Regions from separate parts of the Microlunatus aurantiacus genome, predicted to be linked through region 2. Evidence: predicted binding sites of a transcription regulator. Region 2 holds the regulator's gene; the other holds the start of a gene.

Region 1 (15,463 bases), on a different contig from region 2:
CGAGTTCGCCCGGCAGTGGGCCAGCGGGGAGCACCTGCGCCGTTGGCACCAGGTCGCGACCGAGGAGCACCGCCGCCAGATCTCCACCTTCGCCCGGGACCAGATCGCGGACTCGCTGCGTCGTCGCCTGCAGCCCGGGTCCGGGTGCCGGTTGACGGTCTTCAGCTGTCTGCCGGTCGAGGTCGCCCACGCCCGGGTGCTGCGCAACACCTACGCCTGGGTCCGGGCCCAGCACCCTCGACCACGGGTCAAGTCGGCCGCCGACCTGATCGGCACGTCGCTGGTGGAGACCGGGGTGGTCAGCGAGGACGAGTACGTCGCCGCGGTCGCCGCCCTGGCGGCGCAGCACGGTGTCGACCGCTACTTCGCGCACCGCAAGGAGGCGCGGGACAAGCTCGCCCGGATCGCCCGACTCGGCCTCCGGATCGCGATGCCCGAGCTGCCCCTCGAGGTGGCCATCCGCGAGGGCGCCGTCGGGCGGGTGGTCGTCAGCTTCCCGTCCACGGTGGTGCACACCCTCCCCGTCGTGCTGTCCGACACCAGCTCCGAGCTGCTGGTGTGCGAGATCGACCCGAGCTGGTACGCCCCCGGCACCGATCCGAACTCGCACCGGTTCCTGGGCGCGGTGACCGACTCGGCCCGCGAGCAGCACGGTCTGGCCAGTACCGCCTGCTGACACCGGCCGGCCCCGGCGGGCCCGAGAAATCGGCTTCGCGGGCTCGCGACGATAGGGTCGGCGGCGTGAACGCAGGGTGGGGTGACCGGTTGCAGCTGCTGCCGGCGGTCGATGTGTCCGGAGGTCAGGCCGTCCAGCTGGTGCAGGGGGTGGCGGGGTCGGAGAAGGTGTTCGGCGATCCCCGGGCCGCGGCTCAGCGCTGGCAGGACGCGGGCGCCGAGTGGATCCACCTGGTCGACCTCGACGCCGCGTTCGGCCGCGGGGACAACGCCGAGATCATCGCCGAGGTCACCTCGCAGATGCGGCTGCAGGTGGAGCTGTCCGGCGGGATCCGCGACGACGACACGCTGGAGCGGGCGCTGTCCACCGGGTGCACCAGGGTCAACATCGGCACCGCCGCGCTGGAGCGCCCCGAGTGGTGCGCCGAGGTCATCGCCACCTACGGCGACAAGATCGCCATCGGGCTGGACGTGCGGGGTCAGCGGTTGGCGGCGCGGGGCTGGACCCGCGAGGGCGGCGACCTGTTCGAGACGCTGGACCGGCTCGACGCGGCCGGCTGCGCCCGCTACGTGGTCACCGACGTGGCTTCCGACGGCATGCTGTCCGGTCCCAACACCACCTTGCTGCGGGACGTCTGCGCGCGTACGGAGGCCCCGGTCGTCGCCAGTGGTGGGATATCGTCCCTCACCGACATCGCCGATCTCGCGGCGCTGGTCGGCGTCGGCGTCGAGGGCGCCATCATCGGCACCGCCCTGTACGTCGGCAACTTCACCCTGACCGAGGCGCTCGAGCTCACCCGGGTCTCGAGCAGGGAGGACACCCCCTCATGAGCACGGTCACCCCGGCCGACACGTTCCGTCGCAGCGTGGACGCCGACCGCTCCGACCGGCCGTTGCTGGACGGCCGGCTGCGTGACCTGCTGGCCGGCAAGAAGATCCTGATGACCGGGGTCACCGGCTTCATCGGCGAGCAGCTGCTCTGGAAGATCCTCACCGAGCTGCCCGAGACCACCCCGGCCGTGCTGGTCCGCCGCAAGCGCTCCGCCGACGCCCGGGCCCGGATGATCACGGTGGTCAAGAAGGAGATCTTCCGCGGGGTCCGCGAGGCCGCCGGGGGACCCGAGGCGCTGCTGGACAGCCGGATCGACGTGATCGAGGGCGACCTGCCCAACGTGCCGGTGCTGCCGAGCGACATCGACGTCGTCGTGCACTGCGCCGGCGACGTGTCCTTCGACCCGCCCATCGACCAGGCCTTCACCACCAACGTGGTCGGCACCCAGGCGCTGATGGACCGGATGATCGAGGCCTGCTCCGACGACGACGGCAACCTGCTCAAGGTGCCGCACTACGTGCACATCTCGACCGCGTACACGGCCGGTCGCCGCCGGGGCGCGATCCCCGAGGCCGCGCACGTGCACACCATCGACCACCGGGCCGAGACCCGCGCCGGCCTGGCCATGCGGGACCTGATCGAGGCGGAGTCGCGGACGTCGGAGCGGCTGACCGCGCTGCGCAAGGAGGCCGAGCGGGAGCACCGCCAGGCCGGCTACCTGACGACCGCGGCCGACACCGAGCGGCGCCGGTTGGAGTGGGTGCAGTCCGAGCTGGTCACGGCGGGGACCGAGCGGGCCCGGTCACTGGGCTGGACCGACGTCTACACCTTCACCAAGGCCCTGGGCGAGCGGGTGGTCGCCGAGGTGGGCGCCGGCGTCGAGGTGTCCGTGGTGCGACCGGCCATCGTGGAGTCGTCCTGGCTGCACCCGTACCCGGGGTGGATCGAGGGCTTCAAGATGGCCGAGCCGCTGATCCTGGCGTACGGCCGCGGCGAGCTGCCGGAGTTCCCGGCGTCCCCGGACTCGGTGATCGACATCGTGCCCTGCGACCACGTGGTGAACGCGATCCTGGCCGTCTGCGCCACCCACCCGACGATCGGCCGGCCGGAGTTCTACCACGTCAGCTCCGGGGCCCGGAACCCCTTGACCTTCCAGGGGATCTACGGCCAGATCCGGGAGTACTTCTCCGAGCACCCGCTGGAGGGCGGACCGCGCGGGGCGGCCCGGCTGCCGCAGTGGCAGTTCCCCGGGGCGGGCTCGGTGGAGCGGCTGCTGGCCACCTCGGAGCGGGCGCACACGATCGCGAACCGGCTGCTGGACGCCGCCCCGCGGTCCGCGCGGACCCGCAAGTTCGCCAACGACCTGGACCGCACCCGCGGTCGGCTCAGCTTCCTGCGCCGCTACCTCTCGCTCTACAACGAGTACGCGCAGTCCGAGCTGCACTTCGTCGACGACCACACGCTCGCGCTGACGGAGTCGCTGCATCCCGACGACCAGCCGGTCTTCGCGTTCGACACAGCGGTCTACGACTGGAAGACCTACATCCAGGACGTGCATTGTCCCTCGATCACCTCGTCCATCCGGCGGATGGACGCGCTGCGCCGCCGACGTGGCAAGCGGCCGACCACGATGCGGGACCTGGGGCGCGACACCGCGGGCTCGACGGCGATGGCCGTCTTCGACCTGGACGGCACGATCATGTCGACCAACGTCATCGAGCAGTACCTGTGGTCACGGCTGCCGGGGCTCTCGGCCCCCCGCCAGGTCGCCGAGCTCGGTCAGGTGCTGCAGAAGCTGCCGTCCTACCTCTGGGCGGAGCGTCGCGACCGGAGCGCGTTCCTGCGCGCGGTCTACCGCCGCTACGCCGGTGCCGACCTGGCGGCGCTCGAGCAGTTCGTCGACACCGAGCTGGCGCCGACGATCCTGAGCCGGCTGTCGCCGGACGCCGGTCGCCGGATCCGGGAGCACCGGGCCGCCGGGCACCGGACCGTGCTGGTCACCGGGGTGGTGCGGCCGCTGACCCGGCCGCTGGAGCCCCTGTTCGACGTGATCGTGGCGGCCGACCTGGCCACCGACGCGGGCGGTCGCTGCACCGGGTTCCTCACCGGCCCGCCGTTGGTGGGCGAGTCCCGGGCCGCCTGGCTCCACCACTACGCCGCGCTGAACGGCATCGACCTCGCCAGGAGCTTCGCCTACGCGGACTCGCACTCCGACCTGCCGATGCTGGCGGCCGTGGGTCACGCCGTCGCCGTCAGCCCCGACATCGCCCTGATGCGGGCGGCCAACGCCAACCAGTGGACGAGCGTGGAGTGGAAGATCGCCCCGATGACCCCCCGCTGGGCGTTGCCCCGATGATCCCCCGCACCTCACCGACAGGAGCTCGCTAGATGGTCCGCCCCGGATTCGTCCTCGACGTCGACGACCGGACCCCACCCGTCCTGGTGGCTTCCGGTGACACCTTCCGCCTGGAACGGCTCCCGGTCGGGGCCCGGGTGGTCTACCCGGCCGACTCGCTGCCGGCCGTGCACGCCGACGAGGCCATCGCCGCGGCGTTGGACCACCCCACCGACTCCGAGCCGCTGGCCGCCCGGCTGCGGCCCGGCATGCGGTTGACCATCACCTTCGACGACAACACGGTGCCGGTGCCCGGGATGACGGCCCCCGACCTGCGGGCCGCGGTGATCGAGGCCGTGCTCGGCCGGGCCGCGGACGCGGGGGTGGACGACGTGGCGCTGATCGCGGCCATCGGTCTCAACCGTCGGCAGACCCCGGCCGAGCTGCGGACCCTGGTCGGGGAGCGGGTGTTCCGTTCCTTCCACGCCGACGGCCTGCTCACCGACCACGACGCCGAGGACGCCGAGGAGCTCACCGAGCTCGGCACCGTCGGTGAGCTGACGGTCGCCGTGAACCGGCGGGTGGCCGCGTCCGACCTGGTCGTGCACGTCCACCTGGTCACCTCTCCGACCGGTGGCGGAGCCGCGGCGGTGCTCACCGGGTTGGGCGCGGCGGCCACGCTGGCCGGGCTCGGAGCGGAGGACGCCGATCCCGCGACCGCTGGCGAGGCGGCGCAGCTGGTCGCGTCGTCGGTGCCGCTGTTCAGCGTGGAGGTCGTGCTGGACGCCAACGTGTTCCCCGAGCCGTTCGGCTTCCTGGCCAAGCGGGAGTGGGAGTGGAGCGTCAAGGACCAGGCGCGCTGGTTCGGTCTCCGCCGCGCCACCGAGGCGGTCACCTCGGCCACCCTGCGGCGTCGTGTCCTCGGTCGGCTGAACGCGCCCTGGCACCCGGTCGGCATCGTCGGTGGCGACCCCACCGCGACCGCCGCCGCGGGTGCCGAGCTGGTCACCGCGCAGCAGCGGGTGGAGGTCAGCGGCCAGGCCGACGTCGGCATCGTCGGGGTGCCGGGCCGGACGCCGTACAGCGTGGACTGCCCGACCAACCCGGTGCTCGCCGCCTGGGCCGGACTGGTCCGGGCGCTGGGTGCCCACACCGGCACCCCGCTGGTGCGCGAAGGCGGAGCCCTGATCGTGTTCCACCCGTTGGGCGGTGACTTCTCGCCGCTGTTCCACCCGTCGTACGTGGACTTCTTCGCCGAGGTGCTCGGCGCCACCACCGATCCCGTCCGGATCAGCGCCGACTTCGAGAAGAAGTTCGCCACCGACCCGTGGTACGCCCACCTGTACCGCACCAGTCACGCCTTCCACGGACTGCACCCGGTGCACCGCTGGTACGAGATCGCCCACGCCACCGCGCACCTCGGCGACGTCGTCTGGGTCGGCGCGGACCGCGCCAACGCCGAGCGGCTGGGGTTCCGGGCCGCGTCGACCCTGGCCGACGCGCTGGAGATCGTCTCCTCCTCGGTCGGCCGGTCGCCGTCGATCACCTACCTGCACACGCCGCCGCAGATCCTGCTGGACGTGTCGTGAGGGGGTCCGACGGTGAGTAGGGAGCTCGCGCCCTGGACGGTCGATCCCGGTCGGCGCCGGCCGGCGGGTCGGCTGGCCGACACGGTGGCGGACCTGCGGACGCTGGCCACGGGCTGGCGCTGGGACCTCGCCGTCGACGTGGTCAAGGCCGCCGCCCGCACCGCAGTGGGCACGGTCAAGGGTGACCAGGACGCGCCGCCGCTGCCGACCGCCTGGGCGCGGACGCCCCTGGTGGTGGCCGTCCGCGACCTCGGTCAGGCGGGCGTGCTGCGACCGGTGATCAGGGCCGAGGTGGCCCTCGAGGACCACGGCACGGAGCGGCTCCCCGGGGGGTCGGGCCCGACCCTGCTGGTGGCCAACCACGCCTCGCACCTGGACGTGGGAGCGGTGCTGGCCACCCTGCCCCCGTCCTGGCGGGAGCGCACAGCGGTGGCCCTGACCTCCGACACGTTCTTCCACACCTGGTGGAAGGCCGGCGCGGCCGCCTTGGGCTTCAACACGTTCCAGCTGCCGGAGACCGCCCCGAGCGCCGACGGGGCCCTCCGGTTCGACGTCGAGCCGTTGGCCAAGGTGCTCGCCACCGGCTGGAACGTGCTGGTCTTCCCCGAGGGCGGACGGACCCGCGACGGCGTGGTCCAGTCGTTCCACGCCGACGTCGCCGCGGTCGCGGCGCGCCTGGCCGTGCCGGTCGTGCCGGTGGGTCTCCGCGGGACGTTCACGGCGATGCCGCAGGGCACCAGCTGGCCCCGTCGGGGGCGCCCCCGGGTGGCCGTCCGCTACGGCGCAGCCCTCGAAGCGCAACCGGCCGAGTCGGCCGAGGTCTTCACGGCCCGGATCCACCGGGCGGTGGCCGACCTGATCGACGAGGACGCCAGCACCTGGTGGCAGGTCCGGCGCGGCTCGGGACCCGAGGTCGGTGACGCCCAGGGGGCGCGCTGGCGTCGCATCTGGCAGCAGAGTGAGGAGCCGACGGCCGGCGGTCGCCCGCACCGCAGGCGGATCTGGCGATCCTGACGGGCACCACCGTGCTGTACGCCGACCGCATCGCCGGCGCGGTGGACTAGGCTTCCTGACCATGTCGGGACATTCCAAGTGGGCGACCACCAAGCACCAGAAGGCCGTGGTCGACGCCCGGCGGGCCAAGTCGTTCGCCAAGCTGATCAAGAACATCGAGGTAGCCGCACGGATCGGCGGGGGCGACGTCGCCGGTAACCCCACGCTCTACGACGCCATCCAGAAGGCCAAGAAGACCTCCGTCCCCAAGGACAACATCGACCGCGCCGTCAAGCGGGGCTCGGGGGCCGAGGCCGGCGGGGCGGACTACGAGACGCTCATGTACGAGGCGTACGGTCCGGCCGGCATCGCCCTGCTGATCGAGTGCCTGACCGACAACCGGAACCGCTCCGCCTCCGACGTGCGGGTCGCCGTCACCCGCAACGGGGGCACCATGGCCGACGTCGGCTCCACCTCGCGGATGTTCAACCGCAAGGGCGTCGTGGTCGTGCCCAAGGCGCAGGAGGGCGGCCAGGCGGTCAGCGAGGACGACCTGCTGGAGGCGACGCTGGACGCCGACCCCGAAGAGGTCAACGACCTCGGCGAGAGCTTCGAGATCATCAGCGACCCCAGCGACACCGTCCGGGTCCGCGAAGCCGTTCAGGCCGCGGGTCTGGACTACGACTCGGCCGAGGTCTCCTTCGTGCCGGAGTACACGCAGGAGGTCGACGCCCCGACCGCGGAGAAGCTGTTCAAGATCGTCGAGGCGCTCGAGGACTCCGACGACGTGCAGAACGTCTACAGCAACGTCGACGTCTCCGACGAGGTGCTGGCCAGCATCGGCTGACCCCGTACCGGTGTGTCGGTGAGCACGTGGGCCGACCGGATCGCGTACCGTGCGAACGTCTGTTCGCTTCGCTTCTGGCCCCGGCGGCCGAGGGGGCGGGTTCTGCGGAGGAGGTCGGTGGATGCGCGTGTTGGGAATCGACCCGGGGCTGACCCGGTGCGGTCTGGGCGTGGTCGACGGCGTCCCCGGACGCCCGCCCACCCTGGTCGCCGTCGGTGTCGCGCGCACCCCGCCCGATCTGGACACCGCCCGGCGGCTGGTCCGGCTCGAGGCCGAGATCGAGATCTGGATCAGCACCCACCGTCCCGACGCGGTGGCCGTCGAGCGGGTTTTCGCCCAGCACAACGTGCAGACCGTGATGGGGACCGCGCAGGCCGCCGGGGTGGCGATGCTGGTGGCCGCCCGTCACGGTTACCCGGTGGCGCTGCACACCCCGAGCGAGGTCAAGGCGGCCATCACCGGTTCGGGTCGGGCCGGCAAGGACCAGGTGGGCAGCATGGTGACCCGGATCCTGCGGCTGGACGCGCCGCCCAAGCCCGCCGACGCCGCGGACGCGCTGGCCCTGGCCATCTGCCACGTGTGGCGGGGCGGCGCCCAGAACCGGCTGCAGGACGCCATCGACCGACAGCGGCAGGTCGACCGGACCACGCAGGGAGTCAGAGCCCGATGATCGCGCAGCTCACCGGCACGGTGATCCAGCTCGGCCCCACCTCGGCGGTGATCGAGGTCGGCGGCTTCGGGGTGCTGGCTCTGTGCAGTCCCAACACCACGGCCGGGCTCCGGCTGGGCGAGACCGCCACGCTGTCCACCTCGCTGGTGGTGCGGGAGGACTCCCTGACCCTGTACGCCTTCGCGACCGTCGACGAGCGGGAGTTGTTCGAGCTGCTGCAGACGGCGACCGGGGTCGGACCGAAGCTGGCCCAGGCGGCTCTCGCCGTGCTCCCGCCCGACGAGCTGCGCTCCGCGATCGCCACCGAGAACCTGGTCCAGCTGTGCAAGGTGCCCGGGGTCGGCCGCAAGGGCGCCCAGCGGCTGGTGCTCGAGCTCAAGGACAAGATCAACGCGGTCCGGCTGGTCGGCGATCTCGGGACGGCCACCCCGGCAGGACCGTCGACGACCAGCGGGGCCGGTTGGCGCGACCAGGTCAGCCAGGGTCTGCAGGGGCTCGGCTGGTCGATCCGGGACGCCGAGGCGGCCTGCGACGAGGTGGAGCCGCTGGCCGGCGAACCCGGCGTCGGCGTGCCCCAGCTGATGCGGGCCGCTCTGCAGTCGTTGGCGCGTCGATGAGGGAGGCCCGACCGTGAACGACCCGGTCAGCCTGACCGCCGAGGAGCTCGAGGCGCTGGTCCGACCCGACGCCCAGGCCGACGAGCGGGCCGCCGAGTCGGCTCTCCGTCCTCACGATCTGGCGGCCTTCCGCGGGCAGCCCCGGGTCAGCGAGCAGCTCGGTCTGCTGCTCACCGCGGCCCGCCAGCGCGGCTCGGTGCCCGACCACGTGCTGCTGTCGGGTCCCCCCGGACTGGGCAAGACAACCCTGGCCATGATCATCGCGGCCGAGATGTCGGCGCCGCTGCGGATCTCCAGCGGTCCGGCCATCCAGCATGCCGGGGACCTCGCCGCGATCCTCTCCGGGTTGAGCGAGGGCGAGGTGTTCTTCCTCGACGAGATCCACCGCATGTCACGACCGGCCGAGGAGATGCTCTACCTGGCCATGGAGGACTTCCGGGTCGACGTGGTCGTCGGCAAGGGCCCGGGGGCGACGGCGATCCCGCTGGAGATCCCGCGCTTCACCCTGGTCGGGGCCACCACCAGGGCCGGACTGCTCCCCGGTCCGCTGCGCGACCGGTTCGGTTTCACCGCCCAGCTGGAGTTCTACGACGCCGCCGACCTGGAGCACATCGTGCGTCGCTCGGCGGGGGTGCTGGGAGCGGATCTGAGTGACGACGGAGCCGCCGAGATCGCCCGGCGGTCCCGCGGCACACCCCGGATCGCCAACCGCCTGCTGCGGCGGGTCCGCGACTTCGCCCAGGTGCGGGCCGACGGTCGGATCACCCTCGATCTGGCCCATCGCGCTCTCGACCTGTTCGAGGTGGACGCGATCGGGCTGGACCGGCTGGACCGGGCCGTGCTCACCGCCCTCTGCCGACGGTTCGGCGGGGGACCGGTGGGCCTGTCCACCCTGGCCATCTCCGTGGGTGAGGAGACCGAGACGGTCGAGGAGGTGGCCGAGCCGTTCCTGGTCCGCGAGGGCTTCATGATGCGGACCCCCCGTGGTCGGGTGGCCACCCGGGCCGCCTGGTCCCACCTGGGTCTGACCCCACCCACCGCCACCACGGCGATCGACGCGCCCGGCATCTTCTAGTCCCGGTCAGGGCCCGGAGGCGAGCCCGAGCAGCAGCTTGACGGCGATGCCGGTCATCACCACCGCGACGGCGATGTCGAAGACCCGCCAGGCGCCCGGCCTGGCGAACACCGGCGCCAGCAGCCTGGCCCCGTAGCCCAGTCCGGCGAACCAGGCGAGACTGGCGATCGCCGCACCGAGCCCGAACAGCCACGGGGTGGCGTAGGTGGCCGAGATCGAGCCGAGCAGCACCACCGTGTCCAGGTAGACGTGCGGGTTCAGCCAGGTGAGGGCCAGCGCGGCCAGGACGACCGAACCCACCCGGGTCCGCTCGCCGCCGGCCGGGGAGACGGTCAGCGCGGCCGGTCGGAGGGCGCGGCGGACCGCCTGCACCGCGTACGTGAGCAGCACGGCGGCCCCCAGCACGGTGACGACGGTGAGCGCGGTGGTGTGGCGGGCGATCACCGCCCCCGCCCCGGCCGCACCCACGGTGATCAGCACCACGTCGCTGACGGCACAGACGGCCACCACCACCCCGACGTGCTCGCGCCGGATCCCCTGCCGCAGGACGTACGCGTTCTGGGCGCCGATGGCGACGATGAGTCCGAGACCGAAGCCGAGTCCGGCCAGGAGGGTGAGCATGCCTCGACCGTAGGAGTGCCCCCTGATGAAGTCCAACGAATGTTTCTTCGCCTCCATCAGCAGTGCTTAAGATGGTGCGGGTGGACTGGGACCTGAGCCAGCTCCGTGCCCTCGCGGCGGCCGTCGACCACGGCAGCCTGGACGGTGCGGCGGCGGCGCTGCACGTGACGCCGTCGGCGGTCAGCCAGCGGCTCAAGGCCCTCGAGCGATCGGTCGGCGCGGTGCTGCTGCAGCGCACCCGACCGGTCCGAGCGACGCGGCCGGGGGAGGAGGTGCTGCGACTGGCCCGGCAGCTGGACGCCCTCACCCGCGACGCGGAGCACGCCCTGGGGTCCGGCGACGCGAGGCAGGTGGTGCGGCTGGCCGTGAACGCGGACTCCCTCGCCACCTGGGTGCTGCCGGCGCTCGCCCCGCTGGCCGGCGAGCTGTCGCTGGAGCTGCTGCGCGAGGACGAGGACCGGACCGCCGACCTGCTCAGGGACGGGTCGGCGATGGCGGCCATCACCAGCGAGCGGGTCCCGGTGCAGGGTTGCACCGTCGAGCGGCTCGGCGCGATGCGCTACCAGCCGATGGCGGCACCCGCGTTCGCGAGCCGGTGGTTCCCCGCCGGTGTCACCCACGACGCGCTGTCCGTGGCCCCGCTGGTGGTGTTCGACGACGCCGACCGGCTGCAGCACCGGGTGCTGCAGCGGCACGGCGTCACCTCCGAGCCGCCGGTGCACCTGGTGCCGGCGTCCACCCAGTACGTGGAGGCGGTCCGGCTCGGGTTCGGCTGGGGCATGGTGCCGGACCTGCAGCGAGGGGACTGGACCACCCGGGACGCGGTCGTGCTGTCGAGCGCCGACGCGGAGGACGTGTCCCTCTACTGGCAGCAGTGGACGCTCCGGACGCCGAGTCTCGACCGGGTCGCCGAGGCGATCAGGGCCGCTTCGGCTCAGACCCTCCGCGCCGCGTGACAGAGATCCTGGCTCCGATTGGGTAGAGTACGGCGGTCGGCCTGAGCGTCGACCCCGCTGGCGCGCCGTGCCGCGGGCGCCCAGAGCCCCGAATCGTTGGAGACATGGGAAACTCACCCCTCAGCACGATCCTCTTGATCGCCTTGATGGTGGTCGCCTTCTACTTCCTTCTGCTGCGCCCGCAGAAGAAGAGGCAGCAGGCCCAGCAGAAGACCATGAACGAGATCGTGCCCGGCACCCGGGTGCTGCTCGGTAGCGGCATCTTCGGCACCGTGGTCTCCACCGGTGAGAAGCAGGCAGTGCTCGAGACCTCGCCCGGCGTCGAGGTCACCGTCCTCAAGCAGGCCATCGCCCGGGTGATCCGGCCCGGCGACGAGTTCAGCGAGCCGGTCGCGACCGACGAGGTCGAGGACCTGGACGCGACCAGCCCGCTGGAGCCCACCTCCGACTACGACACCCCCACGACCTTCGAGCGGCCCGCCGACTACGATCCGCTCGCCGCACGTGACCATCCCGCCGCGTACGACCCCGCCGCCGACCCGGCCTTCGGGAACGAGCCCAAGAACAAGGACTGACGCCTGGTGGCGAATCGAGGTGGCCATCCCGGCCGCACCCTGATCATCTTCGGCGTCATCGTGGCCGCGCTGTTCGGCCTGATGGCGATCTCCAACAACTGGACGCCCAAGCTCGGCCTGGACCTCCAGGGTGGCACCACGATCACCCTGACGGCCCAGAACACGAACGGGACCGGCCAGATCGACCCGAACAGCCTGCAGCTGGCCAGGACGATCATCCAGTCGCGCGTCGACAGCCTCGGCGTCGGCGAGACCGAGGTCACGACCTCGGGCGACCGCCAGATCATCGTCGCGGTGCCCAACGTCCAGCAGGACGAGCTGGTCCGCCTGGTCGGCCAGACCGCGGTGCTGCGCTTCCGCGCGGTCTACGGAGCCGAGGCCGTGACCCCACCGGTCACCCCCTCGACCGAACCGAGCGGCGGAGCATCGACGCCCACGACCGAGCCGTCCGCCGGGGCGCCCAGCGCCAGCCCGTCGGGTGACCGTCGGCCGGCGCCGCAGCTGCCGACGGCGCCCCCGGCGCCGACCACGCCGCGACCGACCGCCCCGGGTCAGGGCACCGCGCCGGACAAGGCGATCGAGTGGCAGCCCAGCGAGGCCGACCAGTCCGCCTTCGCGTCGTTCACCTGCGACCAGGCGGACGCCTTCCCCGACGTGTCCGACCAGCCCCTGGTGGCCTGCAACCGGGAGCAGACCGAGAAGTACCTGCTCGGTCCGACCCTGATCGAGGGCACCGACCTGGCCACGGCCTCGGCCGGCGTCCCGCAGAACCAGGTCCAGTGGGTGGTGAACCTGGAGTTCAACAGCGCAGGGGGCGCGGCGTTCGAGAGCGCCACCGGCACGCTGGCCACCCGGCAGCCGCCGGAGAACCAGTTCGCGATCGTGCTGGACTCCGAGGTCATCTCGGCCCCGTCGGTCAGCTCGGCCATCCCGGGCGGCCGCGCCGAGATCTCCGGCAATTTCAACCAGCAGTCCGCGACCGAGCTGTCGAACATCCTGAAGTACGGCGCCCTGCCGCTGGCCTTCGAGGTGTCGGAGGTCTCCAACGTCTCCGCGACGCTGGGTGGCGAGCAGCTGCGGGCCGGCATCATCGCCGGCATCATCGGTCTGATCCTGGTGGTCGGCTTCTGCTTCCTGTACTACCGGGGCCTCGGCATCGTGGTGGTCTCCTCGCTGGTCGTCGCCGGCGCGATCACGTACGCGGCGGTGGTGCTGCTCGGCGACTCGGTCGGTTTCGCCCTCAACCTGCCCGGTATCGCGGGCGCCATCGTGGCCATCGGCGTGACGGCGGACAGCTTCGTCATCTACTTCGAGCGGATCCGCGACGAGGTACGGGACGGCCGCAGTCTGAAGACGGCCATCGAGACCGGCTGGATCCGGGCCCGGCAGACCGTGCTGATCGCCGACGCGGTGTCGATGCTGTCGGCCATCATCTTGTTCATCCTGGCCATCGGGTCGGTCAAGGGCTTCGCCTTCACCCTCGGGTTGACCACGGTGATCGACGTGGCCGTGGTGTTCTTCTTCACCAAGCCGCTGATGACGATCCTGGGGCGGACGAGGTTCTTCGGTCAGGGCCACAAGTGGTCCGGGCTGGAGGCCGACCACCTCGGGGTCGCGGCCCTGCCCGGCAGCCGCGCCCGCCGCCCGCAGGCGGCATCGTCCACCGCACGGACCGCCGGCGCCCGCCCGGCCACCGAGAGCAAGGGGATCTAGATGTCCAGACTCCGCGATCTCGGCCACCGGCTCTACACCGGCGAGGTCTCCTACGACTTCGTCGGTCGCCGCCGCCGGTGGTACGTCATCTCCGCCGTCCTGATCGCGGTCTCGCTGCTGTCCATGGGCGTGCGCGGCTTCCAGTGGGGCATCGAGTTCGAGGGTGGGGCCGACTTCCAGGTCCAGACCGCCGTCACCGCCACCACCGTGACCGACATGCAGCGGGCGGTCGAGGACGCCGGCGTGCCCGAGCTCGGTGAGGCCACCGTCACCACGGTCGGCAACAACCAGGTCCGGGTGCAGACCCGCACCCTCGACCCGGTCGAGGAGGTGCCCAAGGTGCGGTCGGCCATCGCCACCGAGGCCGGGGTGCCGAGCGACCAAGTGGCGTACAGCCTGATCGGTGCCTCGTGGGGCGGTCAGATCACCGACCGGGCGCTGATCGCGCTCGGCGTGTTCCTGCTGCTGGTCACCCTGGTGATCTGGGCCTACTTCCGGAACTGGAAGATGTCGATCGCGGCCCTGGTCGCGCTGCTGCACGACCTCGTGCTGACCGTCGGCATCTACGCCCTGGTCGGCTTCACGGTGACCCCGGCCACGGTGATCGGCGTGCTCACCATCCTGGGCTACTCGCTCTACGACACCGTCGTCGTCTTCGACAAGGTGCGGGAGAACGTCCGCGACCTCACGTCCTCGGCCCGCCAGACCTACTCCGAGGCGGCCAACCTGGCCGTCAACCAGGTGCTGGTCCGCTCCATCAACACCACGATCATCGGGGTCCTGCCGGTGGCGGCGCTGCTGTTCGCCGGCGCGTTCATCCTCGGCGAGGGTCCGCTCAAGGACCTCGCGCTGGCGCTGTTCGTCGGCATGATCTCCGGGGCCTACTCCTCGATCTTCATCGCCACCCCGCTGCTGGCCCAGCTCAAGGAGCGGGAGCCGGAGATGCAGAAGCTCACCAAGCGGGTGCTGGCCCGGCGGGTCAAGTCCGACGCCAGGGTCGGGGCGACGGTCGGACCGGTCGACGCGCCGGCGTACCGGCCGCCGGTGGACTCCGCCGACGACGACGCCGAGGAGCCCGTCGAGCCCGTCGAACCCTCGAGCCCGAGCAGCCCGGCCCGACCCCGGATCACGGTCTCGACCACGCAACCGACGATCGTGAGTCGCCCGACGGCCGGCAAGCCGACCAGCGAGGGCGCGTCCGGGCGTCCGCAACCGCAGAACAGACCCCGCAGCCAGCGGAAGAAATAGGGGTCCGGCGTGCACAGTCATGAGCTCGCGGCGCTGATCCGACAGGTTCCGGACTACCCGCAGCCGGGGGTGGTCTTCCGCGACATCACCCCGTTGCTCGCCTCCCCGGCTGGTTTCGCTTCGGCGGTCGACGCCCTGGTCGAGCTGAGCCCCCGCGAGGTCGACGTGGTGGTCGGCATCGAGGCGCGCGGCTTCCTGTTCGGCGCGCCCGTCGCGCTGGCGCTGGGCGCGGGGTTCGTGCCCATCCGCAAGCCCGCCAAGCTGCCCCGCGAGGTCGTCTCGGTCACCTACGAGCTCGAGTACGGCACCGAGACCCTGGCCCTGCACACCGACGCGTTCGCGTCCGGTGCGCGGGTGCTGATCGTCGACGACGTGCTGGCCACCGGCGGCACCGTGGTGGCCGCCGCCGAGCTCGTCGCCCGCCTCGGCGGGGAGCTGGTCGGGGTCACCCTGCTGAGCGAGCTCGCCTACCTCGGCGGCCGGGGTCGGCTGGTGGACGCCGGGATCTCCCCGGTCACCTCGCTCCTCACCTTCGACGCCGCATGAGCATGCTGCGCGGCGGCGGTCCGCGCGCCCGCAGCCGGCAGTCCTGGTCCCACCAGACCCTGGTCAGCCTGCCGGCGCGGTCGTCGACCCCGGCTCGCGAGCTGTCCCGGCGTGGCCTGATGGCGCTGGCCCTGCTGGCGGCCATCGTGGCCCTGGTCTACTTCGACCGCG
Region 2 (15,463 bases):
TACCTCACCGGGCCGGCCGTCATCGTGGCCCGGGGTGAGCTCCTCGTCCCGGCCGGACTCGACGCGTAGCCACCGACGCGGAGCAAACGGCTCGCGACTGTTGGTGCTACGTGCGATTCTTGACCCACGATGAGTGTGCCTGAATCCGAGTACGTGCCCACCTCCGCGCCGGACGCCGATGACGACTGGACGGCGGACCCCGCCGACGAGCGGTCCGCGGCCCGGGAGCACGAGCACCCCGACCGCGCCGACTACGACGGCCAGCAGCTGGACCGCGAGGAGCGGCAGTCGCTGCGCCGGGTGGCCGGCATGTCGACCGAGCTCACCGACATCACCGAAGTGGAGTACAGGCGGCTCCTGCTGGAGCGTGTGGTGCTGGTCAGCGTCTGGACCACCGGCAGCGAGGTGGACGCCGAGAACGCCATGGCCGAGCTCAAGCTGCTCGCGGAGACGGCCGGCTCGGAGGTGCTCGAAGGCCTGGTGCAGCGCCGGCAGCGTCCCGATCCCGCCACCTACATCGGTCGCGGCAAGGTCGAGGAGCTCCGGGAGATCGTGGTCGCCACAGGCGCCGACACCGTCATCTGCGACGGTGAGCTGGCCCCGGCGCAGCTGCGCAACCTGGAGGACAAGGTCAAGGTCAAGGTCATCGACCGGACCTCGCTGATCCTCGACATCTTCGCCTCGCACGCCAAGAGCGCCGAGGGTCAGGCCCAGGTCGAGCTGGCTCAGCTGCAGTACCTGAAGCAGCGACTGCGCGGCTGGGGCGGCAACCTGTCCCGGCAGGCCGGTGGTCGCGCGAGCGGCGGCGCCGGCATCGGCGGTCGCGGACCCGGTGAGACCAAACTGGAGACCGATCGCCGCCGGATCCACCGCCGGATCGCCAAGCTGCGCGCCACCTTGCGCGAGCTCGACGGCAACCGTCAGCTCAAGCGGGCCGAGCGTCGGCGTCACCAGGTGCCGTCGGTGGCCATCGTCGGCTACACCAACGCCGGCAAGTCGAGCGTGCTGAACCGCTTGACCGGGGCCGGTGTGCTCGTCGAGGACGCCCTGTTCGCCACCCTGGACCCGACCACCCGACGGACGCAGACCGCCGACGGACGGGTCTTCACCCTGACCGACACGGTCGGCTTCGTCCGCCACCTGCCGCACGACCTGGTCGAGGCGTTCGCCTCCACCCTGGAGGAGTCGGCCCAGGCGGATCTGCTGGTCCACGTCGTCGACGTCTCCGATCCCGATCCGGTCGGTCAGATCCGGGCGGTGCGGGGCGTGCTGGCCGACATCGGCGCCGGCGACCTGCCCGAGCTGGTGGTGCTGAACAAGTGCGACCAGGCGAGCGCCGAGGCGATCGCCACCCTGCGGACCGCCGCTCCCGGCGCCGTCGTCACCTCGGCCCGCACGGGCGAGGGGATCGAGGAGCTCCGCGCGGTCGTGGAGTCGCGACTGCCGCGGCCCGAGCGCGAGGTGCGGGTGCTGCTGCCGTACGAGCGGGGCGACCTGGTCAACCGGATCCACACCAGTGGCGAGCTGCTCAGCCTCGAGCACACCGAGCACGGCTCGCTGGTGACGGCGCGGGTCCACCCGGACCTGGCGGGCGAGCTGGCGCCGTACGAGCTCGCCGCCTCCAGCTGAGCGCAGCCTCGTCGATGACCGCGCCCGAGACCGGCGCCGCCACGGCTGCGTCCGGAGCCGCGACCACGTCCGGAGCCGGCGGCCGACCGACGGCGGCCGAGCAGACCGCCGCCGTGCTGGCCGCTGCCGTCGCGGAGATCGGTGGCCACGAGCGTCCCGGTCAGCTGGAGCTGGCCGCAGCGGTGGGCGACGCGTTCGACACCGGGGTCCACCTGCTGGCCCAGGCCGGGACCGGCACCGGCAAGTCGCTCGGCTACCTGGCCCCGACCCTGGTCCGACTCGCCCGCGGTGATCTCGACCGGGTGGTCGTGACCACGGCGACGCTCGCGCTGCAGGGCCAGCTGGCGGGCAAGGACATCCCCCACGCCCTGGACGCCGTCGAGGCCGTCACCGGCCGCCGGCCGCGGCACGCGATCCTCAAGGGACGCACCAACTACGCCTGCCTGCTCAAGGTGCGCGACGGTTCCGACGACCAGGCCGCCCTGATCCCGGCTTCGGAGCTGGTGGCGTCGTTGCAGGAGTCGCCCCGTGCGGCACCGGAGTCCGCGCTCGGTGCCGAGGTGCTGGCGCTGCGGGAGTGGGCCGAGGAGCAGGTGGACGCCGGTGCCCTCGCCGACCGCGACGACGCCCCCAGCCACACCGACCGCGGCTGGCAGCAGGTCTCCATCCCCGTTCGGGAGTGCCTGGGCACCCAGCGCTGCCCGCAGGGCGGGTCGTGCTTCGTGGAGAAGTCCCGGGAGGTGGCCCGGGCGGCCGAGCTCGTGGTCACCAACCACGCGCTGCTCGCCATCGACGCCATGCACGGCGGGACGGCCCTGCCCGAGCACCAGGCCGTGGTGATCGACGAGGCCCATGAGCTGACGGCCCGGGTGACCGGCGCGGCCTCGGCCGAGCTGAGTCCCGGCATCGTCGACCGGGTCGGCCGGCGGGCCCTGGGCTGGTTGGACGACGACGACCTGGCCACGGAGCTGCTGACGTCGGCGGACACGCTCAAGGACGCCCTGGAGGAGACCCCGCTGGAGCGGGTGGAGGACGCGAACCTCCCCGTGGTCGCCGCCTTCGAGGCCATCCGGTCGGTGACCCGGAGGGTGGTGACCGCCCTGGGCAGCGGCACCGACAAGAACGAGCCCGAGTGCCGGCAGGCGGCGGCCGCGGTCAAGGAGGTGTTCGACGTCGCCGAACGGATGGCGGCTCTGAGCGAGCACGACGTGGTCTGGGTGGCCGATCGCGAGCGGAGCGGCCGCGAGGCGCGGGTCGCACCGCTGACCGTGGCCGGGCTGATGCGGTCCCGGGTCTTCGGCGAGCACACCACGGTGCTCACCTCGGCCACGCTGAAGCTGGGTGGGGACTTCACCGGAGTGGCTGCGTCGGTCGGGTTGCGCGAGGACGAGCGCGTCCGGGACACCGCGGCGGCGCCGCCGCGCACCGAGGACGACGAGCGCCAGCCGTGGCTCGGCATCGACGTCGGCTCGCCGTTCTCGTACGAGAAGCAGGGCATCCTCTACCTCGCCCGGCGGATGCCGCAGCCGGGTCGAGACGGGATCAGCGAGGCCGTGCTGGAGGAGGTCGCCGAGCTGGTCTGGGCCGCCGGTGGCCGCACGTTGGGGTTGTTCTCCTCCCGCCGAGCAGCCGAGACCGCCGCCGTGCACGTCCGCAAGCAGCTGCCCAAGCTGAAGATCCTCTGCCAGGGGGACGCCCAGCTGTCGGAGCTGACCCGACGCTTCGTGGCCGAGGAGGAGTCCTCGCTGTTCGGGACGCTGTCGCTCTGGCAGGGCATCGACGTGCCGGGATCCACCTGCCGGCTGGTCATCATCGACCGGATCCCGTTCCCCCGACCGGACGAGCCGCTCACCGTGGCCCGCCAGCGGGCCGTCGCCGAGGCGGGCGGCAACGGGTTCATGGCGGTGGCCGCCAGCCACGCGGCGCTGCTGCTGGCCCAGGGGTCCGGACGGCTGATCCGACGGGTGAGCGACCGCGGGGTGGTCGCCGTCCTCGACCCGCGCCTGGTCACGGCCCGCTACGGCTCGTACCTGCGCTCCTCGATGCCGCCGATGTGGACCACGAGCGACCGGGAGACCGCGATCGGCGCGCTCCGGCGGCTGGACGAGACCGACTGACGAGCCGATCCGCCCCGGTGGTGGCGGCTGTAACACACGTGTGTGAGGCTCCCGGTATGGAGCACTCCTACGATTTCGACCTCGCGGTGATCGGCTCGGGCCCGGGCGGTCAGAAGGCGGCCATCATGGCGGCGAAGCTCGGCAAGCGGGTCTGTGTCATCGACGGGAAGCAGATGGTCGGCGGCGTCTGCGTCAACACCGGCACGATCCCGTCCAAGACGCTGCGCGAGGCCGTCCTCTACCTGACCGGGATGCAGCAGCGCGACATGTACGGCGCCAGCTACCGGGTCAAGAACGAGATCACCATCAGTGACCTGCTGAGCCGGCTCCAGCACGTGATCGGCCGCGAGATCGAGGTGATCCGCAACCAGCTGCTGCGCAACCACATCGAGCTGATGGCCGGCAGCGCGTCCTTCCTGGACCCCCACACCCTGTCGATCGACGGCGACGACCTGTCGACCATGCGGACGCTGACCGCCGCCAAGATCGTCGTGGCCACCGGCACCACGCCGGCCCGTCCGAAGTCCATCGACTTCGACGGCGTACGGGTGCTGGACTCCGACCAGATCCTGACCCTGGAGAGGGTGCCCGACTCGTTGGTGGTCGTCGGGGCCGGCGTCATCGGCGCCGAGTACGCGTCCATCTTCGCCGCCCTCGGCACCCGGGTCACCCTGGTCGAGAAGCGCGCCCAGATGCTCGACTTCTGCGACCAGGAGATCGTGGAGTCGTTGAAGTTCCACCTGCGTGACCTGTCCATGTCCTTCCGCTTCGGTGAGGAGGTGGCCTCGGTGGAGAGCTCCGGCCACGGGACGGTGACCACGCTCGCCTCGGGCAAGCGGATCGCCGCCGAGGTGGTGATGTACTCCGCCGGACGGCAGGGCAACACGGACGCGCTCGACCTGGGGATGGCGGGACTCGAGGCCGACGACCGCGGCCGGTTGGTGGTCGACGACACGTACGCGACAGCAGTTCCCCACATCTACGCGGTCGGCGACGTGATCGGCTTCCCGGCGCTGGCCGCGACCTCCATGGACCAGGGGCGGCTGGCGGCCGCGTACGCGTTCGGCGAGACCGTCAACGAGCTGCACCACCTGCAGCCCATCGGCATCTACTCCATCCCCGAGATCTCCTACTGCGGCCGCAGCGAGGTCGAGCTCACCAAGGACGCGGTCCCGTTCGAGGTCGGGATCTCCCGCTACCGCGAGCTGGCCCGCGGACAGATCATCGGCGACTCGTACGGGATGCTGAAGCTGATCGTGCACGCCGACACCCGGGAGATCCTCGGGGTGCACGTGTTCGGGACCAACGCCACCGAGCTGGTGCACATCGGACAGGCGGTGATGGGCTGCGGCGGCACCGTCGACTACCTGGTCAACACGGTCTTCAACTACCCGACGCTCTCGGAGGCCTACAAGGTCGCCGCGCTCGACGTGGCCAACAAGCTCCGAGCCGTCGCCCGCTTCACGAACCAGATGACGACCAACGAGCCCAGCTTGTTGTGAGGGCGGTCGCCGGCGCTACAGCCGGCGCAGGACCGCCACGACCTTGCCCAGGATCGACGCGTGGTTGCCGTCGATCGGGTCGTACGCAGGGTTGTGCGGCATCAGCCAGACCTGGTCGTCGGTGCGCTTGAAGGTCTTGACCGTGGCCTCGTCGTTCAGCAGGGCGGCCACGATGTCGCCGTTGATCGCCGTGGGCTGCTGACGCACGACCACCCAGTCCCCGTCGCAGATGGCGGCGTCGATCATGGAGTCGCCCCGGACCTCGAGCAGGAACACGGTGCCCTCGCCGACGAGCTGACGTGGGAGGGCGAACACGTCCTCCACCCGCTCCTCGGCCAGGATCGGACCGCCGGCCGCGATCCGCCCGATCACCGGCACGTGCACCGGCTCCGGGTAGGCGTCGTTGATGCCCGTCTCGTCGACCTCGACCTCGACCTCGGCCCGGGTGGGCGACAGCGGCCGCACCCTGGCCGCGTCGTTCGCCCCGGGAAGCAGGACCTCCAGCGCCCGTGGGCGGTTCGGGTCTCGACGCAGGAAGCCCTTGCCCTCCAGCACCTTCAGCTGGTGGGCGACGCTGGACGAGGACGCCAGCCCGACCGCGTCGCCCATCTCCCGGATGCTCGGCGGGTAGCCACGGGTCTCGACCGTCTCCTTGATCATCTCCAGGATCCGACGCTGCCGCAGCGTGAGGCCGTCGACACCGGCCGGGCCGTCGGGCAGCGTCGACACCTGACCCGTCTCGCCCAGCTGGGCGGCGACCTCGCTCGCTCGCGGGCGACCGCGCTTGCGCTGCGGCGTGGGGGGCTGCTCGTCCTTCGTGTTCGCCATGAGCAGCACTCTAGGGAAGGTCCGGCAGCCAATCAAACATCTGTTCGAGCGTGTCGTGACCGGGCTGCGGCGTCGCTGTGTCCGTGACCCCGGGCCCCCCGGACGACTGTCAGACCCTCCTGGTCGACTCTCACACCGGCCCGGGGGCGCGACGAACCAGAAGTGTCAGTGGCGGCGGGCAGGATCACGACCGAGAAGTTTTTCGAAAAGCCTTGCCAATCTCCTGAGGGCCGGGTAAGAATTCAAACAGGCGTTCTATCGAATGTCCGTTCGAGGTAGGAGGAAGCAATGACCCAGCTCCTGGTGGACCGGACCATGGTCGACGGGTGCGGCGAGATCGCACCGGCGGCCGTGCCGGCGACCCCGGCACCGCGGGCGCGACGCACTCCTGCTCGACAGCAGCCGGGACGCCAGGTGCGTCCGGGCCGGTCCCGGCGTGGATCGGGTCGCTCGTCCGTGCCGACCCTCCGGCCGGCAGCCTTCTGGGTGGCGCCGGACTCGGCGCGGCGTTCCGGAGCTGTCCGCTCCTGCACGCCTGCGGCGCCAGTGCTGGCCGAGGTCGCGGTCTCCCGCCCGACCTGGCGGTTGACCGATCGCGGTGTGGCGGTGGTCCTGGTGGTGGGGCTGATGATCATGGTCGCTGCGCTCACCGTGGTCGGTCTGACGGCGATGTCGGTGACCGGTGAAGGCCACCAGGTGAGCGTGTCCGCGGGTCTGCCCCGCTGAGGCCTGGTTCGTGCCGGGTTCGAGCCGGCCGCGATCGACCGGCCGGGATCGACCGGCCGCTCAGGGCGCGTCGCGCGGAGCCAGGTGTGCCCAGCAGCCGGGGTCGGTCCGGAGCACGTCGCGCAGTGACTGCGGGCTCCGTCCGGTGACCTGTTCGACCGTGTCGCTGACGGTCGCCACCTCGCCGTTGGCGATGGCCTGGTAGGAGCTGACCCAGCCTGTCACCTCGAAGTCGGGGGCGCCGTAGCCGCGGCGCGAGGCGTAGGCCTCGTCCTCGGACTCGGGGATGTAGCGCACCTCTCGACCGCTCACCGAGCTCAGCTCCGCGGCGACCTCGGTGAGTGTGAGTGCGGCGGGTCCCGTCACGTCCAGGGTCGCCCCCTGCCACCGCGCCTCCACCAGCACCCGGGCGGCGACGGCGGCCACGTCGTCATGGCTGACGGCCGCCACGGCGCCGTCCCCGGCGGGCCCGCGGATGACGCCGTCGTCGCCGGCCAGTCCCGCCAGAGCGCTGAGGTAGAGCGAGTCGCGCAGGAAGACGTGGTCCAGTCCGCTGCTCGCGATCAGCTGCTCGGTGTGGAAGTGGTCCCGGGCGAAGGTGAACGTGGCCTCGGGTGCCGCGCCCTGGAAGGAGAGGTAGACGATCTTTCGCACCCCGGCGTCGCCGGCGGCTTCGACCATCGCCCGGTGCTCGCCGACCCGGTCGGGGGACTCCCGCCCGCTGACCAGCAGCATCGTGTCGCAGCCACGGAGCCCGGCCCGGGCCCCGTCGCCGTCGGTGTAACCGGCGAAGACCGCGACCTCGGCGCCCAGCTGCGGCGCCCGCGTCGCGTCACGCACGAGCAGTCGAAGAGGTTGGTCCTGCTCGGCCAGCAGCCGGGCCACCCGGGAGCCGATGGCACCTGTGGCGCCGGTGAGAGCGATCATGACCCAGCACCGTACGGGTGGTGGCCGGGCGCGTGGTCGTCGGGCCGGCCGGACGCTGGTCCGGGGTCGACCGTTCGCGGGTGGTCGATCACCACCGTGGTCATCAGCAGGTCGGCGAAGGTCTGCCGCTTCGCGTGCCACAACGGCCAGAGGTAGCCGACGTACGCGATGCCGTCCAGGAGGTGGAGGAGATCGCGCAGGAACGCGTTCGCCGCACCCAGCGGCTGTCCGTTCACCTCGGCGACGAGGGCGGTCTGCAGCACCCGCTTGCCCAGTGACTGACCGGTGCGTCCCGCGGTGCGCCAGCGGTTCCACCACAGCCAGCCGAGAGCGGGCAGCAGGAGCACGAGCCCGCCGACCATCCACAGCAGCGCGGGCCGCAGCTGGTCGGTGAGCGGGGCCTGCGCCAGCGGCACGGAGCCGCGGGTGGTCAGCTGCCCGACGCCGACGTAGAAGAGCCAGTACCCGATCCAGAACGGGACGGCGGCCAGAGAGAGGGGTGCGACGTCGATCACGAACGCACCCACGCGGCGGCCCCAGTGCGCGTACGGGTAGACCGGCACCGGTGGCACCCAGGCCGGTGGCGCCGGCGCCGGCGCTGGAGACGGCTGCTGGTAGCTGCTCATGGCGGCTCCTCTTCTGGCAACCCGCGCGAGTGTAGGCCAGGCCCGGAGACCCCCGGACAGAACCGGCACCGGGCACAATGGCCGGGTGTCCACCGTCCGAGCCAGTGAGCGACGCCCGTTCCAGGCGGTCGGCGGGTTGAGGTGGCTGGCCGGCTACGCCGCCTTCGGGCTCGGCATCGCCACGCTGTACGCGACCACCGGCGTCGGCTTCCCGTGCCCCTTCCGAGCACTGACCGGCTGGGAGTGCCCGTTCTGTGGCGGCACCCGACTGGGCGCGGCGCTGTTGCACGGCGAGGTCGGTGCCGCCTTCGCGTTCAACCCGGTGGTCTTCATCAGTCTCGTGCTCGGCGTGGTCGTCGGCGCGGTGTGGGTCGTCGAGGCCCTCGGCGGGCCCCGGGTCCGCCCCCCGGCGACCTGGTCGAAGAACGCTCGCCGGGTCCGCCCGGCGACCTGGTGGGTGTGGGCGGGTGCGGCGGCGGCGCTCTACGTGGTGCTGCGCAACCTGCTCTGACTTCGCACACGCGCACTCGCGCAGTGGAGCAGCGAGTGACGACAACCCCGTGGCGAGCGCCCGCGCAGCGGAGCGCTCGGTTCTGACTGGACCGAGGAGTCGCGAACACGCTTTTCGTTCGCGGTGACGAGGGAAGTCAGAGCCCTTCGGCGCGTAGTGGAGCAGCGAGAGACGAACACCCCCCGTCGCGAGCGACCGCGCAGCGGAGCGCCCGGTTCTGACTGGACTGAGGAGTCGCGAACACGCTTTTCGTTCGCGGTGACGAGGGAAGTCAGAACCATTCGGCGCGCAGTGGAGCAGCGAGTGACGAACACACTGTCAGACCCCTTGCGCATACTGGATCTCAGTCGTACGGTATCTACATCTAGTAGTTACACCCGTGTGTTTCGTCCACAGTTAGTGGTCAGTTACCCACAGCGATCCACAGCCCCACCCACAAGCTATCCCCAGATCTGTCCCCAGGTCGTCCGCGAGAGGAGTCGAGATGCACTGCCCGTACTGTCGGCACACCGACTCCAAGGTGCTCGACTCCCGCGTGGCCGACGAGGGCGCGAGCATCCGCCGGCGGCGCCAGTGCCCCGCGTGCGAGCGACGTTTCACCACCACCGAGCAGATGCAGCTCGTCGTGGTCAAGCGCAGCGGGGTCGTCGAGCCGTTCAACCGCGACAAGGCGGTGTCCGGGGTCCGGAAGGCCTGCAAGGGCCGCCCGGTCACCGAGGACCAACTCGCTCGGCTGGGTCAGCTGGTGGAGGACTCGATCCGTGCCTCGGGTCAGCCGGAGATCCCGGCCGACGAGGTGGGGGTCGCCATCCTGGGCCCGCTCCGCGACCTCGATCAGGTGGCCTACCTGCGGTTCGCGAGCGTCTACCGGCAGTACGACTCGGTCGACGACTTCGAGGCCGAGATCGCGCTGCTCCGCGCGGAGTCGGAGCCCCTCGGCATCGAGCCCCTCGTCCCGGACCGGGTTGGTGACAGCCGGGTGAGCACCTTCGTCCCCCACAAGCGGAGTCCGGGTCGGGTCACCCCGCCCTGACCTCGCACCACCCGAGAGCCGGTTTCCCCTCAGCCGCTCTCACACCCCCATGACCCCGGGACGGGGTCCGCGCAGCAGGGGAAGGCTCGCGCGGACCTCGTCCCGGCTCCAGCAGGACATGTCAGAAAGGCAGTCAATGACCGAGACCACCCGCGCCACCAACGGCCGCTCCGATAAGCGGAACGGCCGGGCCCGCAGCAGCGCGCTGCGGCTCGCACCCGTGTTCAGCACGCCCGGCGTCCATCCGTACGACGAGGTGACCTGGGAGCGGCGCGACGTCGTCCAGACCAACTGGAAGACCGGCGAGGTGGTCTTCGAGCAGAAGGCCGTCGAGTTCCCGAGCACCTGGAGCGTCAACGCCTCCACGATCGTCACCACCAAGTACTTCCGCGGCGCCCTGGGCTCCGACGTCCGGGAGACCAGCCTGCGCCAGCTCATCGACCGGGTGGTGAAGACCTACCGCAAGGCCGGCGAGGACTTCGACTACTTCGTCGACGGTGACACCGCTGAGGTCTTCGAGCACGAGCTCACCTGGATGCTGCTGCACCAGTACTTCTCGTTCAACTCGCCGGTGTGGTTCAACGTGGGCACCAAGTCGCCGCAGCAGGTCAGCGCCTGCTTCATCCTGAGCGTCGACGACTCGATGGACTCCATCCTGAACTGGTACAAGGAGGAGGGCTTCATCTTCAAGGGCGGCTCCGGCGCCGGCCTGAACCTCTCCCGGATCCGCTCGTCCAAGGAGCTGCTCAGCTCCGGCGGCACCGCGTCCGGTCCGGTCTCCTTCATGCGCGGCGCCGACGCGAGCGCCGGGACGATCAAGTCCGGTGGTGCCACCCGCCGCGCCGCCAAGATGGTCGTCCTCGACGTCGACCACCCCGACATCGAGGAGTTCGTCGAGACCAAGGCCCGCGAGGAGAACAAGATCCGCGCGCTGCGCGACGCCGGCTTCGACATGGACCTGGGTGGTCGCGACATCACCTCGGTGCAGTACCAGAACGCCAACAACTCGGTCCGGGTCAGCGACACCTTCATGCGGGCGGTGGAGGACGAGTCGACCTTCGACCTGCGGGCCCGCAACGACAACCGGGTCGTCGAGACGGTCCAGGCGCGCGAGCTGTTCGACAAGATCGCCCAGGCGGCCTGGGCCTGCGCCGATCCCGGCATCCAGTACGACGACACGATCAACGACTGGCACACGAACCCCGAGACCGGCCGGATCACCGCGTCCAACCCGTGCTCGGAGTACATGTCGCTGGACAACAGCTCCTGCAACCTGGCCAGCCTGAACCTGCTGAAGTTCCTGCGCGACGACGACTCCTTCGACGCCGAGCGGTTCGAGCAGGCCGTCGAGCTGATCATCACCGCGATGGACATCTCGATCTGCTTCGCCGACTTCCCGACCGAGTCGATCGGTCAGACCACCCGCGACTACCGCCAGCTGGGCATCGGCTACGCCAACCTCGGCGCCCTGCTGATGGCCACCGGCCACGGGTACGACTCCGACGGCGGTCGGGCCTTCGCCGCGGCGATCACCTCGCTGATGACCGGTGTCTCGTACCGGCGCTCGGCCGAGCTGGCCGCCATCGTCGGTCCGTACGCCGGCTACGCCCGCAACGCCGACGCCCACAAGCGGGTGATGCGCAAGCACCAAGCCGCCAACGACTCGCTGCGGGTCTTCGGCAGTCTGGACGCCGACGTGCACAAGCGGGCCACCGCCGCCTGGGACGGTGTGGTCAAGCTCGGCGAGACCAACGGCTACCGCAACGCGCAGGCCAGCGTGCTCGCCCCGACCGGCACCATCGGCTTCATGATGGACTGCGACACCACCGGCATCGAGCCCGACTTCTCCCTGGTGAAGTTCAAGAAGCTCGTCGGCGGCGGGTCCATGCAGATCGTCAACCAGACCATCCCGCGGGCACTGAAGAAGCTCGGCTACACCTCGGAGACCTCCGAGGCGATCGTCGAGTACATCGCCGAGAACGGGCACGTGATCGACGCGCCCGGACTGCGGCCGGAGCACTACGAGGTGTTCGACACCGCGATGGGCAAGCGGGCCATCAAGCCGATGGGCCACGTGCGGATGATGGCGGCGGCGCAGCCGTTCCTGTCCGGTGCCATCTCCAAGACGGTCAACCTGCCGGAGACCGCCACGGTCGCCGAGATCGCCGACGTGTACCTGCAGGGCTGGAAGCTCGGCCTCAAGGCGCTCGCGGTCTACCGCGACAACTGCAAGGTCGGCCAGCCGCTCAGCGACGGCAAGGCGGAGAAGAACGCCGACGCGGTCGAGGTCGAGCCCACGGTGATCGAGAAGGTCGTCTACCAGCCGACCCGGAAGCGCCTGCCCAAGTCGCGACCGAGCCGGACCACGTCGTTCTCGGTCGGCGGCGCGGAGGGGTACATGACCTCCGGCTCCTACCCCGACGACGGTCTGGGCGAGGTGTTCCTCAAGCTGGGCAAGCAGGGATCGACCCTGGCCGGCGTGATGGACGCCTTCTCGATCGCGACCTCGATCGGTCTGCAGTACGGCGTCCCGCTGGAGACGTACGTGCAGAAGTTCACCAACCTGAAGTTCGAGCCGGCCGGTCTGACCGACGACCCGGACATCCGGATGGCGCAGTCGATCATGGACTACATCTTCCGCCGGCTGGCGCTGGACTACCTGACCTTCGACGAGCGGGCCGAGCTCGGCATCTACACCGCGTCCGAGCGGGCCCGTCAGGTCGAGACCGGTTCCTACCTCGCGGAGGAGGTCGAGGAGATCGAGTCGGAGTCGCTGAAGAACGACGCCGGCGACCAGGTCGACACCGACACCGGTGCAAGCTCGCCGGCGGCCGTCGCCAAGGCCGGGGTGGCACCTGCTCCGGCCGGCGCCCGGACCACCTCGGAGCTGTTCGAGGCCTTGACCGGGACCAGCGTCGACGCACCTCTGTGCCTCACCTGCGGCACGAAGATGCGGCCGAGTGGCAGCTGCTACGTCTGCGAGGGCTGCGGCTCCACCAGCGGCTGCAGCTGATCAGCTGACCGACGAACGGCCCCGAGGCTCTGGCCTCGGGGCCGTTCCCCGTTCTGGGCGCCGTCCCTGGGCGCAGCCTCGGTCAGGCGTGGTGCTGGACGATGTTGAGCACGTTGCCGTCCGGAGCGCGGAGGAAGAAGCGACGCACGCCCCAGGGCTCGGTCGTCAGCGGGTGCACGATCTCGTAGCCCGCCTGCTGGGCGGCGGCGTACGCCTCGTCGACGTCGTCGACCTTGACCGAGATCACCGGGTTCTCGGGGGCGGAGGCGTCGCGGCTGACGACCTGGAGATGCGCCCCGGTCTCGGGCGAGGTGAAGCGGGCCACCCAGCCGAGGTTGAACTCCTCGGTGGTCAGGCCGAGGTAGTCGGTGTAGAACTGTCGAGCCGCATCGACGTCGTCCACCCGCAGGTCGGCGATGATGTCCACCACACGCATGCGGCTCTCCTTCGTCAGCGGTTCGTTCGTTCAGGATCGCACTGGACCACGTGCCAGGTCCGCCGGGCCCGCGCCTACGATCGGGTCATGCCGTTGACAGGTGAGTACGAGCCCAGCCCCGAGCAGTGGGTACGCGAGCAGGTCGAGACCTACGAGCGGACCGGTGGTCGCGAGGCGAACACGCTGAGGGACACCGGCTTGCCGGTGGCGTTGTTCACCACCCGCGGCGCCAAGTCCGGCAAGCTGCGCAAGACCCCGCTGATGCGGGTGGAGCACGAGGGCGCGTACGCGTTGGTCGCCTCCAAGGGCGGCGCACCGCAGCATCCGCAGTGGTATCGCAACCTGCAGGCCGACCCGACCGCGCTGATGGTGCAGGACGGGCCGGAGCCGTTCGACGCGGTGGCGCGGGAGCTGTCCGGCGCCGAGCGCGACGAGTGGTGGGAGCGGGCCGTGGCCGCCTTCCCGCCCTACGCCGAGTACCAGGTGAAGACCGACCGGCTCATCCCGGTGCTGCTGGCCGAGCGCGTCGCCGACTAGCGTCCGGACCCGAGCGGGCCCAGGGTCGGGAGGGGTCCGGACGGCTCGACCGGGAACGCGTACGGCCGCAGGATCTGCGTCCGGACGATGAGGTCACCGACCTGGCGGGCCACCTTCTCCTCCGGTGGCCCCGGTGAGCGGAGCACGCCGTCGTGCAGGAAGGCCAGCGCGGTCAGGTCGTTGCTGTAGGTCTCCATCAGCTGCTCGGCCGGCCGGCCACCTCGCCGACGTGCCGCCCGCCGGGCCTCCCGTCGCGCGGCCAGGCTGCCGGCCAGGGCCACGTCGCCGGGGCTGACCCAGCCCCGGGCGACGGCGTCGGTGAGTGCGCGCTGAACGACCACGCCCTCCTGCTGACGGGCCCGCGTGGCGAGGACGACCAGCACGGCGAGCGCCGGCAGCATCACCACCAGGTAGGCGATCAGGAAGCCCCGGCCCTCGGCGACCATGGTGCTGCCGTTCCAGGTGGCGTGCAGCAGCACGGCGACCAGGTAGCCGAGCAACGGCGCCAGGATCCGGGCCTCCCGCGAGCGGGCCGTCACCGCCACCCCGAGACCGACGCCGATCGCGGCGGTGAAGAGCGGGTGGGCGAACGGGCTGAACAGACCGCGCACGATCGCGAGGGCGGCCAGCTCGGTCGGTCCGCCGTCGGTGAGGGCGCTCGAGTAGTAGAGGACGTCCTCGGTGAACGCGAAGCCGATCCCGGCCAACCCGGCGTAGACGACGCCGTCCACCACCCCGTGCAGCTGGCCGCGGCGCAGCCAGACGATCAGCACCAGGAACAGCCCCTTGGCCAGCTCCTCGGTCAGCGGCGCGATCACCACGGCGAGCCAGAAGTCGGACCGGGTGAAGGCGGCGATCACGAACTGCGCCGCGGCGGCGATCAGCACCGCTGCGCTGCCGCCCCAGATGAGCGCCGCCCAGCGGTACCGGCTCGGCTCCGGCTCCCAGCGGTCCAGCCAGAAGAAGAACCAGATCAGCAGCGGGAACGACGCCGCGGCGATCAGGGTCGAGATCAGCAACGGGACCGGGTCGCCGGCCAGCAGGAGCAACACGGCCACCAGCAGCAGAGCGAGGCCGAGGCCCACCATCGCGACGACTGTCAGCCGGGAACGCCGCCGGCGCGGCTGCAGGACGGCCGCCACGTTCGGGTCGGCCGCCCAGGGGACGACGGTGCCGGACAAGCGCGCCTCCTCGGTGACGGACGACCGGGGCGCCCGGCCGCTGGATGACGTCACTCTAGGGGGTCGAGCTCGGTGAGATGGGCCGGCCGGGACCGGGCCGTCCGGCGATGATGGGCGGCACAGCGACCGCGGACAGACGACGACGGAGGTGGAGCGACCGGTGCTCGGAGTGCTCGCCGGGTTCGTCACCATCGGTGCCGTGATCGGGCTCGGAGCGCTGCTCGCCCAGTGGCGCATCCTCGACGTCGAAGCGCAGAAGATGCTGTCCCGGCTCGCGTTCTTCGTGGCCAGCCCGGCGCTGGTGGTGACGGTGCTCGCCGACACCGACGTGAGCCAGATCTTCTCCGCCAACCTGGTCGCCTCGATCGGCAGCGTGGTGGTGGCCGCCCTGGTCTGG

The links. The regulator LexA, encoded in region 2, represses DNA repair genes until DNA is damaged. The targets are predictions, from matches to a motif close to TCGAACANNTGTTCGA.
Region 1: a site for LexA is predicted at 7,323-7,338, ahead of ruvC (crossover junction endodeoxyribonuclease RuvC). Genes of this name have one in related genera too.

Annotation. Positions count from the first base shown of each region.
Region 1 is NZ_BAAAYX010000020.1:288,367-303,829, forward strand. It holds gene ABD714_RS19710 (hypothetical protein) at 1-676, shown strand, start outside; gene priA (bifunctional 1-(5-phosphoribosyl)-5-((5-phosphoribosylamino)methylideneamino)imidazole-4-carboxamide isomerase/phosphoribosylanthranilate isomerase PriA) at 742-1,506, shown strand; gene ABD714_RS19720 (HAD-IB family hydrolase) at 1,503-3,863, shown strand; gene ABD714_RS19725 (lactate racemase domain-containing protein) at 3,896-5,431, shown strand; gene ABD714_RS19730 (lysophospholipid acyltransferase family protein) at 5,444-6,445, shown strand; gene ABD714_RS19735 (YebC/PmpR family DNA-binding transcriptional regulator) at 6,507-7,271, shown strand; gene ruvC (crossover junction endodeoxyribonuclease RuvC) at 7,402-7,941, shown strand; gene ruvA (Holliday junction branch migration protein RuvA) at 7,938-8,558, shown strand; gene ruvB (Holliday junction branch migration DNA helicase RuvB) at 8,614-9,633, shown strand; gene ABD714_RS19755 (LysE/ArgO family amino acid transporter) at 9,640-10,254, opposite strand; gene ABD714_RS19760 (LysR family transcriptional regulator ArgP) at 10,335-11,210, shown strand; gene yajC (preprotein translocase subunit YajC) at 11,315-11,785, shown strand; gene secD (protein translocase subunit SecD) at 11,792-13,498, shown strand; gene secF (protein translocase subunit SecF) at 13,499-14,746, shown strand; gene ABD714_RS19780 (adenine phosphoribosyltransferase) at 14,756-15,292, shown strand; gene ABD714_RS19785 (potassium channel family protein) at 15,289-15,463, shown strand, end outside.
Region 2 is NZ_BAAAYX010000003.1:390,383-405,845, reverse strand. It holds gene dapF (diaminopimelate epimerase) at 1-69, shown strand, start outside; gene hflX (GTPase HflX) at 130-1,629, shown strand; gene ABD714_RS07445 (ATP-dependent DNA helicase) at 1,644-3,746, shown strand; gene sthA (Si-specific NAD(P)(+) transhydrogenase) at 3,803-5,248, shown strand; gene lexA (transcriptional repressor LexA) at 5,264-6,076, opposite strand; gene ABD714_RS07430 (hypothetical protein) at 6,365-6,802, shown strand; gene ABD714_RS07425 (SDR family oxidoreductase) at 6,863-7,729, opposite strand; gene ABD714_RS07420 (RDD family protein) at 7,726-8,355, opposite strand; gene ABD714_RS07415 (DUF2752 domain-containing protein) at 8,441-8,866, shown strand; gene nrdR (transcriptional regulator NrdR) at 9,351-9,899, shown strand; gene ABD714_RS07405 (vitamin B12-dependent ribonucleotide reductase) at 10,036-12,912, shown strand; gene ABD714_RS07400 (VOC family protein) at 12,995-13,348, opposite strand; gene ABD714_RS07395 (nitroreductase family deazaflavin-dependent oxidoreductase) at 13,436-13,885, shown strand; gene ABD714_RS07390 (PrsW family intramembrane metalloprotease) at 13,882-15,066, opposite strand; gene ABD714_RS07385 (AEC family transporter) at 15,215-15,463, shown strand, end outside.